Regions from separate parts of the Streptomyces sp. NPDC058045 genome, predicted to be linked through region 1. Evidence: riboswitches for the same ligand, from Rfam matches in the RefSeq annotation. Region 1 holds a riboswitch; each other region holds the start of a gene.

Evidence for each region. Region 1 has a riboswitch for cobalamin ahead of cobN (cobaltochelatase subunit CobN). Riboswitches for the same ligand answer to the same signal wherever they lie in the genome.
Region 2: linked by a shared signal. The riboswitch ahead of ACFVST_RS03625 (CbtB-domain containing protein) and the one ahead of cobN (cobaltochelatase subunit CobN) in region 1 are both predicted to bind cobalamin.
Region 3: linked by a shared signal. The riboswitch ahead of ACFVST_RS24440 (cobalamin biosynthesis protein) and the one ahead of cobN (cobaltochelatase subunit CobN) in region 1 are both predicted to bind cobalamin.
Region 4: linked by a shared signal. The riboswitch ahead of ACFVST_RS06290 (ribonucleoside-diphosphate reductase subunit alpha) and the one ahead of cobN (cobaltochelatase subunit CobN) in region 1 are both predicted to bind cobalamin.

The regions. Positions count from the first base shown of each region.
Region 1 is NZ_JBHVRR010000007.1:123,119-127,342, forward strand. Features, by position in the region: gene ACFVST_RS07015 (precorrin-8X methylmutase) at 1-475, opposite strand, end outside; gene cobG (precorrin-3B synthase) at 580-1,854, opposite strand; cobalamin riboswitch at 1,926-2,070, shown strand; gene cobN (cobaltochelatase subunit CobN) at 2,104-4,224, shown strand, end outside.
Region 2 is NZ_JBHVRR010000003.1:156,756-160,979, forward strand. Features, by position in the region: gene metE (5-methyltetrahydropteroyltriglutamate--homocysteine S-methyltransferase) at 1-223, opposite strand, end outside; gene ACFVST_RS03610 (hypothetical protein) at 380-553, shown strand; gene ACFVST_RS03615 (MalY/PatB family protein) at 566-1,846, shown strand; gene ACFVST_RS03620 (VOC family protein) at 1,903-2,343, shown strand; cobalamin riboswitch at 2,398-2,521, shown strand; gene ACFVST_RS03625 (CbtB-domain containing protein) at 2,557-2,778, shown strand; gene ACFVST_RS03630 (CbtA family protein) at 2,800-3,558, shown strand; gene ACFVST_RS03635 (histidine phosphatase family protein) at 3,568-4,224, opposite strand, start outside; partial or broken gene ACFVST_RS03640 (cryptochrome/photolyase family protein) at 4,205-4,224, opposite strand, start outside.
Region 3 is NZ_JBHVRR010000051.1:24,921-29,144, forward strand. Features, by position in the region: gene ACFVST_RS24425 (lysozyme) at 1-549, shown strand, start outside; gene ACFVST_RS24430 (anion permease) at 756-2,057, shown strand; gene ACFVST_RS24435 (hypothetical protein) at 2,085-2,306, shown strand; cobalamin riboswitch at 2,472-2,651, shown strand; gene ACFVST_RS24440 (cobalamin biosynthesis protein) at 2,685-3,674, shown strand; gene ACFVST_RS24445 (cobyric acid synthase) at 3,671-4,224, shown strand, end outside.
Region 4 is NZ_JBHVRR010000006.1:136,889-141,112, forward strand. Features, by position in the region: gene ACFVST_RS06285 (ribonucleotide-diphosphate reductase subunit beta) at 1-112, opposite strand, end outside; gene ACFVST_RS06290 (ribonucleoside-diphosphate reductase subunit alpha) at 112-2,457, opposite strand; cobalamin riboswitch at 2,593-2,745, opposite strand; gene mctP (monocarboxylate uptake permease MctP) at 2,835-4,224, opposite strand, start outside.

The DNA.
Region 1 (4,224 bases):
GCCGTCCCGCTCCCTCCTCGACGAGTTCCAGCAGCCGGAAGAGGGCGGTGGGCGCGTTGCCGACGGCGACCACGGAGCCGTCCAGGCGGTCGCGCCAGAGTTCCAGGGCGGCGGCGCTGCGGGTGGTGCCGAGTTCCGCGGCGAGCGCGGGCACCGCGGGGTCGGACAGGGTGCACACCACCTCGTTGCCGGCGGGGAGGCGGGTGCGGGTGACGCCGCTGGCCACCATCTGCGCGTCGCACAGGATGGGCGCCCCGGCGTTCAGCGCGGCCCGCCCGCGGGCCACCGCCCGCGGGCTGAAGGCGAGATCGCGGACCAGGTCGACCATGCCGCAGGCGTGGATCATCCGGACCGCGACCCGGCTGACGTCCTCGGGCAGACCGGCGAGATCGGCCTCGGCGCGGATGGTGGCAAAGGACCGGCGGTAGATGGCCGCACCGTCCTTCTCGTAGTCGAACACGCTGGTCTCGCTCATCTCGTGGGGTCCGTAGGGGAGTTCGTGCCGTGGGTGGTCATCTGGCGTGATCCGTCGGGGAGTTCGTGCTCCGGCCGGTCATCCGGCGTGGCTGGTGAGGGAGTTCAGCCGGTGCCACGGGTGGCGGTGCGGTAGCCGTCCGGGGTGGCGACGATGTCCAGGTGTTCGCCTCGGGGGCGGCCGCAGCGGCGTTCGCATCCGGACCAGTGCACCGGCAGCGCGGCCCGCGGTCCGGCGCGCACCGCGTGTTCCGCGTCGGCCCGTACGTCGGTGCGGGAGCGGGCGCAGCCGGGCCGGCCGGTGCAGGCGGTGACCCGGTGCCAGGGCGAGTCCGCGGAGGTGATGAGTCCGGCGGCGGCGAGTGCGGTGAGGCGTTCGGCGGCGGGCCCGGCGTCCAGGCCGGAGAGTACGGCGCCGCGCCAGGGCGTGAGTCGCAGTTCGCCGCCGGGCGGGGGCCGCAGCAGGTCCCACTGGTCGGCGGTGAGGCGGCCCAGCGGGGCGTGGACGCTGAGGACGCGGCGGCCACCGGGGCCGGTGAGGAGGCCGGGCGGCGGGGGCTCGCCCGCCGGGGTGGGGGCACGGCCTGGGGGGAGGGGGCGGAGGCCGGCCCGGTGCAGGGCGGCGGGGATGTCGGGGCGGGCGGTGGCGGGGAGTTCGGACATGCGCCAGGCTCCGCCGCCGGTGGTGGCCGCGGTGGTGAGGAAGGCCTCGGCGGCGGCGAGCGCGGCCCGCGGCCCGTCCTCCGCTGTGACGAACCACACTTCGTCCGCGGGGTCCTGGCCGCCGAGCCGGAGTGCCGCGGTGCCGTCCGGGAGTGCGAGCAAGGTCACATCGGCGCCGAGTGCGGCGGTGTCGCCACGGCCGTCGTCCAGGGCGAAGAGGAAGCGCCCCGACAGGCCGGTGGTCCACTCCCGTGAACACAGCAGGTGGTCCAACTCCCTTACCCAGGGCCGGACATCGGTGTGGCCGCGGCCGTCAAGCCCGGAGAGCGGGGAGGCCAGGATGTTGCGTATCCGGTCGTGGGCCGGGGAGGGCAGCAGGCCGGCGGTGGTGAGCAGGGCGGCCAACTCGCCGGTGCCTTCGGCGTCGAGGGCGCGCAGTTCGGCGTTGCCGCGGGAGGTGATGCCGATCCGGCCGTCCGCGAGATGCCGTGCCGCGTCGCCCAGTGCGCGGGCCTGAAACGCCGTCAACAGGCCGCCGGGGAGCCGGAGTCGGGCCAGTGGGCCGTCGTCGGCGGGGTGCAGCCTGAGGGCCCCCGGGCAGGCGTCGCCGCGGTCCCGGACCGGCGCCGCGGGACCGGTCGCACGGGGCGCACCGGGGTCCTGCGGCACCCGGGATGCTTTGTCCCGGTCCGGGGTGTTTGCTGAGGTCGGCGGCATGGCGGCGAGCATACCCACGGCCCCGAAGCCGCCTCCCGGGCGCCGCTGTGCCCCGTACGCCGAGGACTTACTATGCAGTCGCCAGAGACGGCACGGGTCCCCCACGACCCACGGGAGGAAGCCCGGTGTGAATCCGGCGCGGTCCCGCCACTGTGTAGCCGCACCCGCGAGGTGTGCGGTCAGCCAGGAACTCCCGCCGTCCTCACGACCACCCGGGGCGCGGACACCCCGAGGAAGGCCCGCGCACCCATGCTTCTGCTGCTGTCGACCTCCGACACCGACCTGCTCAGCGCACGCGCGGCCACGGGCCCCGTGCCGTACCGGTACGCCAACCCGGCCCGGCTCTCCCTCGGTGAACTCCCCGCGCTGCTCGACGGGGTGGACCTGGTCGTGGTGCGGCTGCTGGGCGGGCTGCGCGCCTGGCAGGACGGGATCGACCTGCTGCTCGCGGACGCCGCGCGGCCCGTCGTCGTCCTCACCGGTGAACAGGCCCCGGACGCGCAGCTCATGGCAGCCTCCACGGTGCCCATCGGCGTCGCCACCGAGGCCCACGCCTACCTCGCCCACGGCGGCCCCGCCAACCTGGAGCAACTGGCCCGCTTCCTCTCCGACACGGTCCTCCTCACCGGCCACGGCTTCGAACCCCCCGCCGCCGCCCCCACCTGGGGCCGCCTCGACCACCAGCCGCTCCCCGGCACCGGCACCGATCCCGGCCTTCCGCTGGTGGCGGTGGTCTACTACCGCGCCCACCACATGAGCGGCAACACCGGCTTCGTCCGCACCCTCTGCGACCGCGTCAACGCCGCCGGGGCCCGCGCCCTCCCGCTGTATGTGGCCTCGCTGCGCTCCCCGGAGCCGGAGCTGCTCGCCGAGTTGGCCGCCGCGGACGCCGTCGTCACCACGGTGCTCGCGGCCGGCGGCACCACCCCGGCCGCCGCCTCCGCCGGAGGCGACGACGAGGCCTGGGACGCGGGCGCGCTGGCCCGGCTCGACGTACCGATCCTCCAGGCCCTGTGCCTCACCTCGTCCCGCGCCGACTGGGAGGCCAACGACGAGGGCGTCTCCCCGCTGGACGCGGCCGGGCAGATCGCGGTGCCCGAGTTCGACGGGCGGCTGATCACCGTGCCGTTCTCGTTCAAGGAGATCGACGCGGACGGGCTGCCCGCCTACGCGGCCGACGAGGAGCGGGCCGACCGGGTCGCCGGGATCGCGGTGCGCCACGCCCGCCTGCGGCACATCCCCGACGCCCGCAAGAAGCTGGCGCTGGTGCTGTCCGCGTACCCCACCAAGCACTCCAGGATCGGCAACGCGGTCGGTCTGGACACCCCGGCGTCCGCGGTGGCGCTGCTGCGGCGGCTGGCCGGCGAGGGCTACGACCTGGGGGCCGCCCCCGTCGAGGAGTTGCCGGGCTTCGCCTCCGGTGACGGCGACGAGCTGATCCGGGCGCTGATCGAGGCCGGCGGCCATGACCAGGAGTGGCTCACCGAGGAGCAGTTGGCCCGCAACCCGGTGCGCGTCCCGGCCGCCGCCTACCGCCGCTGGTACGCCACCCTCCCCGAGGAGCTGCGGACCGCGGTCGAGGAGCACTGGGGGCCGCCGCCCGGCGAGATGTTCGTGGACCGCAGCCGGGTCGCCGACGGCGGCGACCCGGACGGGGACATCGTGCTGGCCGCCCTGCGGCACGGCAACATACTGATCGTCATCCAGCCGCCGCGCGGCTTCGGGGAGAACCCGATCGCGATCTACCACGACCCCGACCTGCCGCCCTCGCACCACTATCTGGCCGCGTACCGGTGGATCGCGGCGCCCGAGGCGGAGGGCGGCTTCGGCGCCGACGCGGTGATCCACCTCGGCAAGCACGGCAACCTGGAGTGGCTGCCCGGGAAGAACGCCGGGCTCTCCGCGGCCTGCGCCCCCGACGCCGCCCTCGGCGACCTGCCGCTGATCTACCCCTTCCTGGTCAACGACCCCGGCGAGGGCACCCAGGCCAAGCGCCGGGTGCACGCCACCCTGGTCGACCACCTGGTGCCGCCGATGGCCCGCGCCGAGTCCTACGGCGACATCGCCCGGCTGGAACAACTCCTGGACGAGCACGCCCAGATCGCCGCCATGGACCCGGCGAAGCTGCCCGCGGTCCGCGCCCAGATCTGGACCCTCATCCAGGCCGCGAAGCTCGACCACGACCTGGGCCTCACCGACCGGCCCGACGACGAGGGCTTCGACGACTTCCTGCTGCATGTCGACGGCTGGCTGTGCGAGGTCAAGGACGCCCAGATCCGCGACGGACTGCATGTCCTCGGCCAGGCACCCGCCGGGGACGACCGCGTCAATCTTGTCCTCGCCATCCTCCGGGCCCGCCAGATCTGGGGC
Region 2 (4,224 bases), on a different contig from region 1:
CGTAGTACGAGAAGTCGCCGGTGGGGACCTCGTCGATGCCGGACTCGGCCAGCTCCAGCCAGTTGCCGCGGCGCAGTCCGGCGGCGGTGGCGCGGAGGGCACCGGCGCCGGTACGGCCCCTCCAGTAGCCCTCGATCGCCTTCTTGAGCTCCCGGTTCAGCCCCTGGCGGGGGTAGCCGTACACGGTGGCCCGTGCTGCCGCGGCTGCGGTCTCGGTGGTCACGGAGTGCTCCTCCGAGAGACTCCCTCTTACGACGCCCCGCCCGGCAGACGGGGCGAACCAACTGCACACACCAGCCTACGGTCCGGCGCCCGCGGAGCGCCAACAGCGCCCGCGGCACGGACACCGCCCGCCCGAGCCGCCGGAGCGGGACGCACGATGCGGGGGAACCGTGGCGGCGGGCCCGGGGTGCGGCTCGCCCCGGCCGTCGAACTCCATCTGCTGCCCCTGCTACGGGACTTGGGCCGGCTCGGCCCGTCCGCCGCCGCCGGAGAGGTACCGTCCCACGGGGCGATCACCCCCTACCGTGAGGCCCGGGGCGCGCCGGGGTGAGGAGGATCACGTATGACTGAGGGCAGGAGCGACGGCACGGGTGGGGACCCGCACCGGTCACCGCGGGAGGGGGGCCGTACCGATCCGCTCGTCCGGCTGTCCCTGGAGCAGTTGCGGCAGCGCAGCAGTACGAAGTGGCGGGCGCACCCGGCGGACGTGCTCCCGCTGTGGGTGGCGGAGATGGACGTCCCGCTGGCGCCCGCTGTCGCCGAGACCCTGCACCGGGCCGTCGAGTTGGGCGACACCGGGTACCCGCACGGCACCGCCTACGCCGAGGCGCTCGCCGGGTTCGCCGCGACGCGCTGGGGGTGGGACGGGCTGCGGGTGGAGCACACCACCGTCGTGCCCGATGTGATGCTGGGCGCCGTCGAGATCCTCCGCCTGATCACCGGCCCGGGCGACACGGTCGTGGTGTGCTCGCCCGTGTACCCGCCGTTCTACGCGTTCGTGGAGCACTCGGGCCGCAAGATCGTCGAGGCCCGCCTCGGCCCGGATCTGCGGATCGACCTCGACAACCTGGAGCGGGCGTTCCGCCTGGCGCGGCAGCGGGGGCGGCGGGCGGCGCTGCTGCTGAGCAACCCGCACAATCCGACCGGCGCGGTGCACACCCGCGCGGAGCTGGAGGCGGTCGCGGCGCTCGCCCGCGAGCACGGTGTGCGGGTCGTCGCCGACGAGATCCACGCCCCGCTGGTGCTGCCCGGCGCCTTCTTCACACCGTTCCTCAGCGTGCCAGGCGCGGAGAACGGCTTCGCGCTGACCTCCGCGTCCAAGGCGTGGAACCTGGCCGGTCTCAAGGCCGCCGTGGCCATGGCCGGGACCGAGGCGGCGGCCGATCTCCGCCGGATGCCGGAAGAGGTCAGCCACGGGCCGAGCCACTTCGGCATCCTCGCCCACACCGCCGCCCTCCGCGACGGGACCGACTGGCTGGACGACGTCCTGCGCGGGCTCGACGCCAACCGGACCCTGCTGGGCGAGCTGGTCGCCGAACACCTCCCCGGGGTGAAGTATCTGCCGCCGCAAGGCACTTACCTCGCCTGGCTGGACTGCACCCACCTCGGACTCCACGACGACCGGCCGTCCGAAGGCCCCGGGACCGTCGGCGAACTGGCCGGACCGGCGCGGGTGTTCCTGGACGAGGCGCGCGTCGCCCTCAGCTCCGGGCACATCTTCGGCACCGGCGGCGCGGGCTGCGTTCGGCTCAACTTCGCCACCTCACCGGCGATCCTGCGGGAGGCGCTGGCACGGATGGGCCGGGCACTCGACGGCCTCGGGCCGGGCGCCATCCACTCCTGAGACCCCCGCGGACCACCCGATCCCCACCTGTTGCGTACGAGAGGGAGACACCCGGTATGGCGATCCAGCGGATGGACAACGTCCTCATCGTCGTCGACGACCTGGACTCGGTCGTCGACTTCTTCGTCGAGGCGGGCATGGAGCTGGAGGGGCGGAGTGCCGTCGAGGGGCGCTGGGTCGACCGTGTCATCGGGATCGACGGTGCCCGGCAGGAGGTGGCGATGCTGCGCGTCCCGGACGGCCCCGGCCGTATCGAGCTGGCGAAGTTCCACACCCCTCGGGCGATCACTCCCGAGCCCGCCGAGGCTCCGATGAACACACTCGGTCTGCGCCGGGTGATGTTCGCCGTCGACGACATCGAGGACACCGTCGCCCGACTACGTGCCCTCGGTGCCCAACTGGTCGGCGAGATCGCCCGGTTCGAGGACTTCTACCTGCTCTGCTACGTCCGCGGCCCCGAGAACATCGTCCTCGGACTGGCCCAGCGACTCACCTGACCCACCCACCGACCAGGGGGCGGTCTTGGCCGCGGCGGAGGCACACGGTAACTTCAGTACGTTGTTGACGACGGTACGACGGAAGCCGGTGGAAGTCCGGCACGGTCGCGCCACTGTGAGCGGGCGGTCCTGGGACCGTGCGTGAGTCAGACCCGTGGCCGTCGTCCTGTGCACCACCGAGACGGGACGCGAACTCCCGAAGGAGGCTCCGCCATGGCGCAGCACGTCGCCCAGCCGACCGCCACCACCCCCGCCATACCGGCCAAACTGCCGCTGAAGGACATCGCCCCCTGGGCGGCCTTCTTCGGTGTGCTGATGCTGGTCCTGCTGTACTTCGTCGGCGCCGAGCAGGGCGCCACCTCCGTGTTCAGCGGCGCGGGGGTCCATGAGTGGGTGCACGACGCCCGCCATCTGCTCGGCTTCCCCTGCCACTGACCAGAGGGACGCCGCCCGCTCATGAACTCAACAACCGTACGCAACCTGCTCGTTCGGGGAATGCTCGCCGGTCTGGCCGCCGGCGTGCTCGCCCTGATCGTCGCCTACTGGCTCGGCGAACCCCATGTCGACGCCGCCATCGGCTTCGAGGAGGCCGCCCACGCCGGGCACTCGCACGGCGACGACGGCGAACTCGTCTCCCGCAGCCTCCAGTCCACCGCCGGCCTGGCCACCGGAATCCTGGTCTACGGGATCGCGTTCGGCGGTATCGCCGCCCTCGCCTACAGCTTCGCCCTCGGCCGGGTGGGCCGCTTCAGCCCCCGCGCCACCGCGCTGCTGCTGTCGTCCTGCGCACTCCTCGCCGTGTACGTCGTGCCGTTCCTCAAGTACCCCGCCAACCCGCCCGCGGTGGGCGGCGAGGACACCATCGGCAAGCGGACCACCCTGTATCTGCTGATGATGGTGCTGAGCGTGCTGCTCGCCGTCGCGGCCACCATCGCCGGGAAGCGGCTCGCGCCCCGGCTCGGCGGCTGGTGGGCGACGGTGGCGGCGCTCCTCGGTTTCGCCGTGGTCATCGGTGTGGCCTACGAGTTCCTGCCGGTGGTCAACGAGGTCCCGGAGCACTTCCCGGCCGACCTGCTGTGGCGCTTCCGCCTCTCCGCGCTCACCATGCAGCTTGTGCTCTGGGGCGGATTCGGCCTGCTCTTCGGGGAGTTGGCGCAGCGCCTGCTGCAACCGGAGGACACCGAGGCAAGGGAGCCGGTACCGGCCGGGCAGTGACGGGCATCGTCATACGAGGGGGCGGCCCAGGCGGAGGTTCCAGCGGCCGTCCCGCCCGCTCAACTCGGTGACGGTCAGCGGCGGTACGTCGAACCGCCAGAAGGAGGTGAGCGGGGCGCCCGTCGCCAGAACCGCCGCGGCCCGCACCACCTCCGCTTCCACCACGGCCACCCACCGTCCCGTACCACCCTCGGCCACCCCGTCCAGCCAACCGCCGACCCGTGCGCACACCCCGGACACCGACTCCCCACCGGGCGCCGCCGACTCCGGATCGGTCAGCCAGCGGGACAGCAACTCCGGTTCCGTGGCGGCGACTTCGTCCAGGGTCCGGCCCTGCCACCGGCCCGCGTCAAGACCGGCCGGCGCACCGCCACCGTGCTCGGCGCGGAGCCCCAGGGCGGTCGCGGTCCGCGCACACCGCACACTCGGCGAGTGCACCGCGCGGGCGTCCCCGGGCAGTGCTCCGGCCGCCGACTTGGCCTGCGCGGCGCCCTGTTCGTCCAGCGGATCCCCGTCGTCGAAGACACCCCGTCGCAGCGAGCGGGTCATGGCGGGGGAGACGAGCAGGAGACGGACGGACACGGCACTCCTCGGACGGACACGGGACAGTGGGAGCCTTGAGCCTGCCATGGCGCGGGCGGAACACTCATCCGCGCCCCTGGTGGA
Region 3 (4,224 bases), on a different contig from region 1:
GCCTACGTCAAGGCCACCGAGTCCACGAACTACCGCAACCCGTACTTCGCCCAGCAGTACAACGGCGCCTACAAGGCCGGGATGCTGCGCGGCGCGTACCACTTCGCGCTCCCCAACAAGAGCTCCGGCAAGACGCAGGCCGCCTACTTCGTCCGGCACGGCGGCGGCTGGTCCGCGGACGGCAAGACGCTGCCGCCCGCCCTGGACATCGAGCACAACCCGTACTCCGGCGGCTCCTGCTACGGGAAGAGCGCGGCCGGGATGGTGTCCTGGATCAAGTCCTTCAGCGACGAGGTGAACCGGCGCACCGGACGCCGGCCCGCCATCTACACCAGCACCCAGTGGTGGAACACCTGCACCGGCCACAGCCGGGCCTTCGCCGCCCAGCACCCGCTCTGGCTGGCCCGCTACGGCTCCAGTCCCGGCCCGCTGCCCGCCGGCTGGACCTTCTGGACCTTCTGGCAGTACAACGACCACGGCAAACTCCCCGGCGACCAGGACAAGTTCAACGGTTCCATGACCCAGCTCAGGCGGCTCGCCAAGGGCTGACCCGCACCACCCGCACCAGCACCGCGCCCCCTCCGCGCCCCGGCCGCGCACGGAGGGGGCGCCGTGCTGCGGCCCGCTCCCGCGCCCGCGCCGCCCTCCTCCGGCGCGCGACCGGAGTCACTCTCCGGCCCGGCCGAGTTCATCTTCCGTTCACCCAGATTGCCTACGGTCCTGATGCCAACGACGCCAAACAGAAGCCCGGGTAAATGGAACACATCACGCTTCTCCTCGGGATCGTGATCGTCACCGCTCTCGTGTTCGACTTCACGAACGGTTTCCACGACACCGCCAACGCGATGGCCACCACCATCTCCACCGGCGCACTCAAACCCAAAGCGGCCGTCGCACTCTCGGCCTCGCTGAATCTCGTCGGAGCGTTCCTGTCGGTCGAGGTCGCAAAAACGATCTCCGGCGGGATCATCGACGAAAAGGGCCTCAGAACCGAGGTCATCTTCGCGGCGCTGGTCGGCGCCATCCTGTGGAATCTCCTCACCTGGCTGCTGGGCCTGCCGTCCAGCTCCTCGCACGCCCTCTTCGGTGGGCTCATCGGTGCCGCCGTCATGTCGGCCGGCTGGTCCTCGGTGAACGGCTCCACCGTCATCACCAAGGTCCTGCTGCCCGCGGTCGCCGCTCCGCTCGTCGCGGGCCTCGCGGCGACGCTGGCCACCCGGATCACCTACCGGCTCGGCTCGCGCACCGACGAACGGCACACCGCCAAGGGGTACCGGGCCGGGCAGATCGCCTCCGCCGGGCTGGTCTCGCTGGCGCACGGCACCAACGACGCGCAGAAGACCATGGGCATCATCACCCTCGCCCTGGTCACCGGCGGCGTCCTGGCCCCGGGCTCCAACCCGCCGGTCTGGGTGATCACTTCGGCCGGTCTGGCCATCGCGCTCGGCACCTACCTCGGCGGCTGGCGCATCATCCGCACCATGGGCCGCGGGCTGACCGAGCTGGCGCCGCCACAGGGCTTCGCCGCCCAGACCAGTGCGGCCACCGCGATCCTCGCCTCCTCGCACCTCGGCTTCTCGCTCTCCACCACCCAGGTCTGCTCGGGTGCCGTGATGGGCGCGGGCCTGGGCCGCAAGGGGGGCGTGGTGCGCTGGTCCACGGCCAGCCGGATGTTCGCGGCCTGGGGGCTGACGCTGCCGGCCGCGGGTCTGGTGGGCGCCGGTGCCGAGTTCCTCACCAGCCGCGGCACCTGGGGCGTCGTCACCACCGGGGTGCTGCTGGTGGCCGGTTCCGGACTGATCTGGACGCTGTCCCGGCGCCGTCCCGTCGACCAGCACAACGTCAACGACCCGGCTGCGGACGGCGGTTCGGAGCCGGCCGAGCCGGCCGGGGTGGTCACCACCGCCATCGCCGCCGTCGCCCCGCCGCCGGTGCGCGGCGCGGTCCCCGCGGCAGCGGACACCGAGGCTGCGGAGTCGACGACGTCGGAGTCGGCGGCGGCACCCGACGGCGGGCCGACGACTCCGCCCGCGCCCGCCAAGCCGGCCACGGTGTAGGAAAGGACCCCGCATCCCATGGACTCCATCGACATCGACTGGGCGGCACTCGGCTCCGTCTTCGGCGTCAGCCTCGTCGCCACCGTGGCCCTGGTGGGCCTCTTCACCCTCGGGGTGGTGGGCCTCGCCAAGCGCGAGGAGGCCACCGCGGAAGGCGGTTCCGCGGCGCTCGCCACCACCGGCGCCTACGCCTGCTTCGCACTGTGCACGGCCGCCGTCGCCTACGGGATCTTTCTGATCGTGGCCTGATCGGGCGCGGGCGATCCGTACTCCGCGCGAGGGGCGGGGCGTACACCGGGATACCGGTGCGCGCCCCGCCCCTTCCCCGTGCTGGGGGCCGTGGTGTGGGGCCGCGCACACTCTCCCGTCCCAGGTCAACGGCAGGTTGACGGGTGTTCGGGGGCCGTGGTGGACTTCCGGGGCCAAGTACGGCGGCATGGAGAGGAAGCCGGTGCGAATCCGGCGCGGTCCCGCCACTGTCACCGGGGAGCGCTCCCCCACACCGATGTCACGGCCCCGACCCACCGGGGCTGGAAGGCCGGGGGAGCCGCGGATCCGGGAGCCAGGAGACTCTCGCCGTCGTTTCCTTCGAACCGGGGCGCGGACCCTGAGTGAGGACACGGAGCGATGCCGGGCTGCCCGCCACCCGGAACACAAGTCGCGTACGGCGCCCGGGTGTTCGCCTGTGGTGCCACCGCCGGAATGCTCGCCGACGCGGCCCTCGGCGACCCCCGCCGCGGGCACCCCGTGGCCGCCTTCGGCCGTGCCGCGGCCGCCGTGGAGCGCGCCCTGTGGAGGGACGACCGGGCCCGCGGCGCGCTGCACACCCTGGTCTGCGCGGGCGGCGCCCTCGGTGTGGCCGTACTGGCGGGCCGGGCGGTGCGCCGCTCCCCCGCCGCCGCCACCGCCCTGACCGCGGCCGCCACCTGGGCCGTGGTCGGCGGTACCACGCTGGGCCGGGAGGCTCGGGCCGTGGGCGCCGCGCTGGCCGCGGGTGAGCTCACCGCCGCCCGGGCCCGGCTGCCGCACCTCTGCGGGCGGGACCCGGAGGCGCTGGACGCCGGTCAACTCGCCCGCGCCGTGGTCGAGTCGGTCGCCGAGAACACCTCGGACGCGGTGGTCGGCGCCCTGGTGTGGGGGGCGGTGGCGGGAGTACCGGGGCTGGTCGCGTTCCGTGCCGTCAACACCCTGGACGCGATGGTGGGCCACCGCTCCCCGCGGTATCTGCGCTACGGCTGGGCCTCGGCGCGGCTGGACGACGCGGCGGGCGCGCCCGGTGCCCGGCTGACGGCGCTGCTGGCGGCGGCGCTCGGCGGTGCGCCGCGTTCCGCGCTGCGCGCCTGGCGTACCGACGCGGGCCGCCATCCCAGCCCCAACGCGGGCCCGGTGGAAGCGGCGTTCGCGGGCGCGCTCGGCGTACGGCTGGGCGGCACCCTCGCCTACGGGGGCCGGGTGGAGCACCGGCCGGTGCTGAACGCGGCCGGGCGTGCCGTACGGGTCGAGGACGTACCGCGCGCCATCCGGCTGTCGCGGCGGGTGAGTTGGGGGGCGCTGGTGGTGTGTGCGGGCGGCAGGCTGCTCGTGGAGCGGGCGGCGCGGAAGGCGGGGACGGTGTGAGCGGGAGCGGGAAGGGCCGGGGCGGCGGGCTGCTGGTGGCCGGTACCACCTCGGACGCGGGCAAGAGCGTGGTGACCGCCGGGATCTGCCGGTGGCTGGTCCGGCAGGGGGTGAAGGCCGCCCCGTTCAAGGCGCAGAACATGTCGCTGAACTCGTTCGTGACGCGGGACGGCGCGGAGATCGGGCGGGCGCAGGCCATGCAGGCGCAGGCCGCCCGGGTGGAGCCGAGCGCGCTGATGAACCCGGTGCTGCTGAAGCCGGGCGGCGACAGCAGCAGCCAGGTGGTGCTGATGGGGCGCCCGGTGGGCGAGTTGAGCGCCCGCGGCTACCACGGCGGCCGCCAGGAGGCACTCCTCGGCACCGTGCTGGACTGCCTGAGCGAGCTGCGGGGCGAGTACGACGCGGTGGTCTGCGAGGGCGCCGGTTCGCCCGCCGAGATCAATCTGCGGCGTACCGACATCGTCAACATGGGGCTGGCGCGGGCCGCCGGGCTGCCGGTGGTGGTGGTCGGGGACATCGACCGCGGCGGGGTCTTCGCCTCCTTCTTCGG
Region 4 (4,224 bases), on a different contig from region 1:
TGTTCTTGATGGCGTCCCGGTAGCGCTCGTAGAAGTCCGGGTAGCGCATGGGGCGCAGGGTCAGTTCGAAGCCCGGGTCGAGCAGGTTCTTGGTGGTGCCTTCGGCGGTCATCACTGGCAGGCCTCGCAGGTCTCGGGGTTTTCCAGGGAGCAGGTGACGGCGTCCGCCGCGGGGGGCGGCGCCGTGCCCGCGGCGGCGCGCGCGATCCGGGTCGCCGGCCGGGAGCGCAGGTAGTACGTGGTCTTGAGCCCCTGCCGCCAGGCGTAGGCGTACATCGAGGAGAGCTTGCCGATGGTGGGTGTCTCCAGGAAGAGGTTCAGCGACTGCGACTGGTCCAGGTACGGGGTACGGGCCGCCGCCATGTCGATCAGGCCGCGCTGCGGGATCTCCCACGCGGTGCGGTAGAGCGCCCGTACCTCCTCGGGGATCCAACTCAGGCCCTGTACCGAGCCGTTGGCCTCGCGCAGCGCCTCCCGGGTGCGGGCGTCCCACACCCCGAACTGCTTGAGGTCGTCCACCAGATACGAGTTGACCTGGAGGAACTCCCCGCTGAGCGTCTCCCGTTTGAAGAGGTTGGACACCTGCGGCTCGACGCACTCGTAGACGCCGGCGATGGAGGCGATGGTGGCGGTGGGGGCGATGGCCAGCAGCAGGGCGTTGCGCAGCCCGGTGCCGGCGATCCGCTCACGCAGCGCCGCCCACCGCTCGGGCCAGGCGGTCTCGGTGCCGTAGTGGTCGGGGTGGAGCACGCCCTGCGCGGTGCGGGTCAACTCCCAGGCGGGCAGGGGGCCATGCCGCTCGGCGAGGTCGGCGGAGGCCTCGTAGGCGGCGAGCATGACGCGCTCGGAGATCCGGGTGGAGAGGGCGCGGGCCTCGGCCGAGTCGAAGGGCAGCCGCAGCCGGAAGAAGACGTCCTGGAGCCCCATCATCCCCAGACCGACCGGCCGCCAGCGGGAGTTGGAGCGCCCGGCCTGCTCGGTCGGGTAGAAGTTGATGTCGACGACCCGGTCCAGGAAGGTGACTGCGGTGCGTACGGCCGCGTCCAGCCGCTCCCAGTCCAGCTCACCGCTTTCGGTGTCCACGAAGGCGCCCACGTTCACCGAGCCCAGATTGCAGACCGCGGTCTCCGCGTCGTCGGTGACCTCCAGGATCTCGGTGCACAGATTGGACGAGTGCACGGTGTGCCCGGGGGTCGCGGTCTGGTTGGCGGTGCGGTTGGCGGCGTCCTTGAAGGTGATCCAGCCGTTGCCGGTCTGCGCCAGGGTCCGCATCATCCTTCCGTACAGGTCCCGCGCGGGCAGGGTGCGCTGGGCGAGGCTCGCGGCCTCGGCGGCCTCGTAGGCCCGGTCGAACTCCTCGCCCCACAGGTCGGGCAGTTCGGGTACGTCGGCGGGGGAGAAGAGGGACCAGTCGGCGCCGTCCTGCACGCGGCGCATGAAGAGGTCGGGGATCCAGTGCGCCAGGTTGAGGTTGTGGGTGCGGCGGGCGTCCTCACCGGTGTTGTCCCGCAGCTCCAGGAACTCCTCGATGTCGGCGTGCCAGGTCTCCAGGTAGACGGCGGCCGCGCCCTTGCGCCGGCCGCCCTGGTTCACCGCGGCGACGGAGGCGTCCAGGGTCTTCAGGAACGGCACGATCCCGTTGGAGTGCCCGTTGGTGCCGCGGATCAGTGAACCGCGGGCGCGGATACGGGAGTAGGCGAGGCCGATGCCGCCGGCGTGCTTGGAGAGGCGGGCCACCTGGTGGTAGCGGTCGTAGATGGAGTCGAGTTCGTCCAGCGGCGAGTCCAGCAGATAGCAGGACGACATCTGCGGGTGCCGGGTGCCGGAGTTGAAGAGGGTGGGGGAGGACGGCAGGTATTCCAGGCGGCTCATCAGCCGGTAGAGCGCGGTGACCTCGTCCACGGCGGGCGCGCCCTCGTCCTCGGCGAGGCCGCAGGCGACCCGGAGCAGGAAGTGCTGCGGGGTCTCCAGGATGCGGCGGGTGTCGGGGTGGCGCAGCAGATAGCGGCTGTAGAGGGTGCGCAGCCCGAAGTAGCCGAAGCGGTCGTCGCCTTGGGGGTCGACGGTGGCGTCCAGGCGGGCGGCGTGGCGGGCGGCGAACTCGGCGGTGCGGTCGGCGACCAGGCCCGCCCGGTGGCCGGCCGCGATGGACTCGGAGAAGCTCCGTACGCCCTCGGCGGCGGCCTCCTCGGTGAGGGCGCCGGCGAGCAGGCGGGCGGCGAGCCGGGAGTAGGCGGGGTCCTCGGAGATGAGGCCGGCGGCGGCCTCGGTGGCCAGTTCGCGCAGCTCGGCCGCGTCGGCGCCGGCGGACCGGCCGCGGAGTGCGGCGGCGGCGACCCGGCCGGGGTCGGCGTCGGGCAGGTCGGCGGTGAGACCGGTCAGGGTCCGCAGCAGCGCGGCCCCGTCGTCGCCGGTCCGCTCCTGGAGTGCGGTCGGATCGGCTGGCGCGATGGTCACGGAAGCTCTCCCTCGCTCGGCTCCGGTCCCGCGGGGGCGGGGCGGCGAGGCGCGCGGGAGTGGCCGTACGAGGGCGGCACCCGGCGTCCACCGGCCCACTCCGCGAGGCCCGGACGTCATCGGTGCCCGGGCCGGACGGCCGGGCACACCGTCGGCAGGTCATCGGACTCACGGACCCGCGGGGGCGGGCCCGTTCACCGTTGCGGGACAGTTCCGGATTTTCACCGGATTCCCCTGCGGCGACAGCGGGATGAGCATACATCTGGTGCCGCCTGTGCTGAGCCACCCCCACATCTTGTGTGCCGGCCCGCGGCATACGTACGGGCCGCCGGGGGGATCCGGCGGCCCGTACGCAGGCGGTGGGGGGTTCGGGTGGGTCAGTGTGTGCTCTCCGCGGCGGTGGCGGGCGGCAGTTCGGTGCGGACACCGGGGTCGCCGGCGTCCGCGGTGTAGTCGCCGGGCGAGGTCTCGTCGACGCCCTCGGGTGCCTTCACCGCCTTGAGGACGACGGTGAGGACCACCGTCACCACCACATTGAGCACGAAGGCGGTGAGGCCGATGTAGCCGATCTCACCGATCCCGGGGATGGTGTCGGAGCTGCCGCCGAAGTGCTTCTGGGTGGGGCTGGCCACCCCGTACGCGGCGGACGTGCCGTAGACCATGCCGACGGCCCAGCCGGCCAGCAGCGCCCAGCGGTGGAACCAGCGGGTGAAGAGGCCGCCGACCAGAGCCGGGAAGGTCTGGAGGATCCAAATGCCGCCCAGGAGCTGGAAGTTGATGGCCACCGTCTTGTCCATACCGAGGACGAAGATCAGCGCGCCCACCTTCACCAGCAGCGACACCACCTTGGAGACCTTGGTCTCCTGTGCGGCGGTGGCGTCGGGTTTCAGGAAGTCCTTGTAGATGTTGCGGGTGAAGAGGTTGGCCGCGGCGATCGACATGATGGCCGCGGGGACCAGCGCGCCGATGCCGATGGCCGCGAAGGCGACGCCCGCGAACCAGTCCGGGAACATGTTCTCGAAGAGCTGCGGGATGGCCAGTTGGCCGTTGTCGACCTTGATGCCGGCGGCGATCGCCATGAAGCCGAGCAGCGCCAGCAGGCCCAGCATCAGCGAGTACAGCGGCAGGATGGTGGTGTTGCGGCGGATCACGTTGCGGCTGCGGGAGGAGAGCGTCGCGGTGATCGAGTGCGGATACATGAAGAGCGCCAGCGCGGAGCCCAGGGCCAGCGTGGCGTAGCCCCACTGGCCGGCCTCGGCGGGGGCGAGTGCGCCGCGTGGTTTGCCGGTGGCCGGGTTGGTCTGAGCGAAGGCGTCGTTCGCCTTGCTGAAGATGTCGTCGAAGCCGCCGAGTTTGATCGGGATGTAGATGATGGCGACCGCGATGACCAGGTAGATCAGCCCGTCCTTGACGAACGCGATCAGGGCGGGCGCCCGCAGGCCGGACGAGTAGGTGTAGGCCGCGAGCACCGCGAAGGCGAGGAGCAGCGGCAGGTCCTTCACGAACCAGTTGGTGTTGTCGCCGCCGCCGACCCCCATCACGTCCAACACGGCCTGGATGCCGACCAGTTGGAGTGCGATGTAGGGCATGGTGGCGAGGATGCCGGTGACCGCCACCGCCAGCGAGAGCCCCTTGGACCCGAACCGCCCGCGGACGAAGTCCGAGGTGGTGACGTACCCGTGGCGGTGCGAGACGGACCAGAGCCGCGGCAGGAAGGTGAAGATCAGCGGATAGACCAGGATGGTGTACGGCACGGCGAAGAAGCCG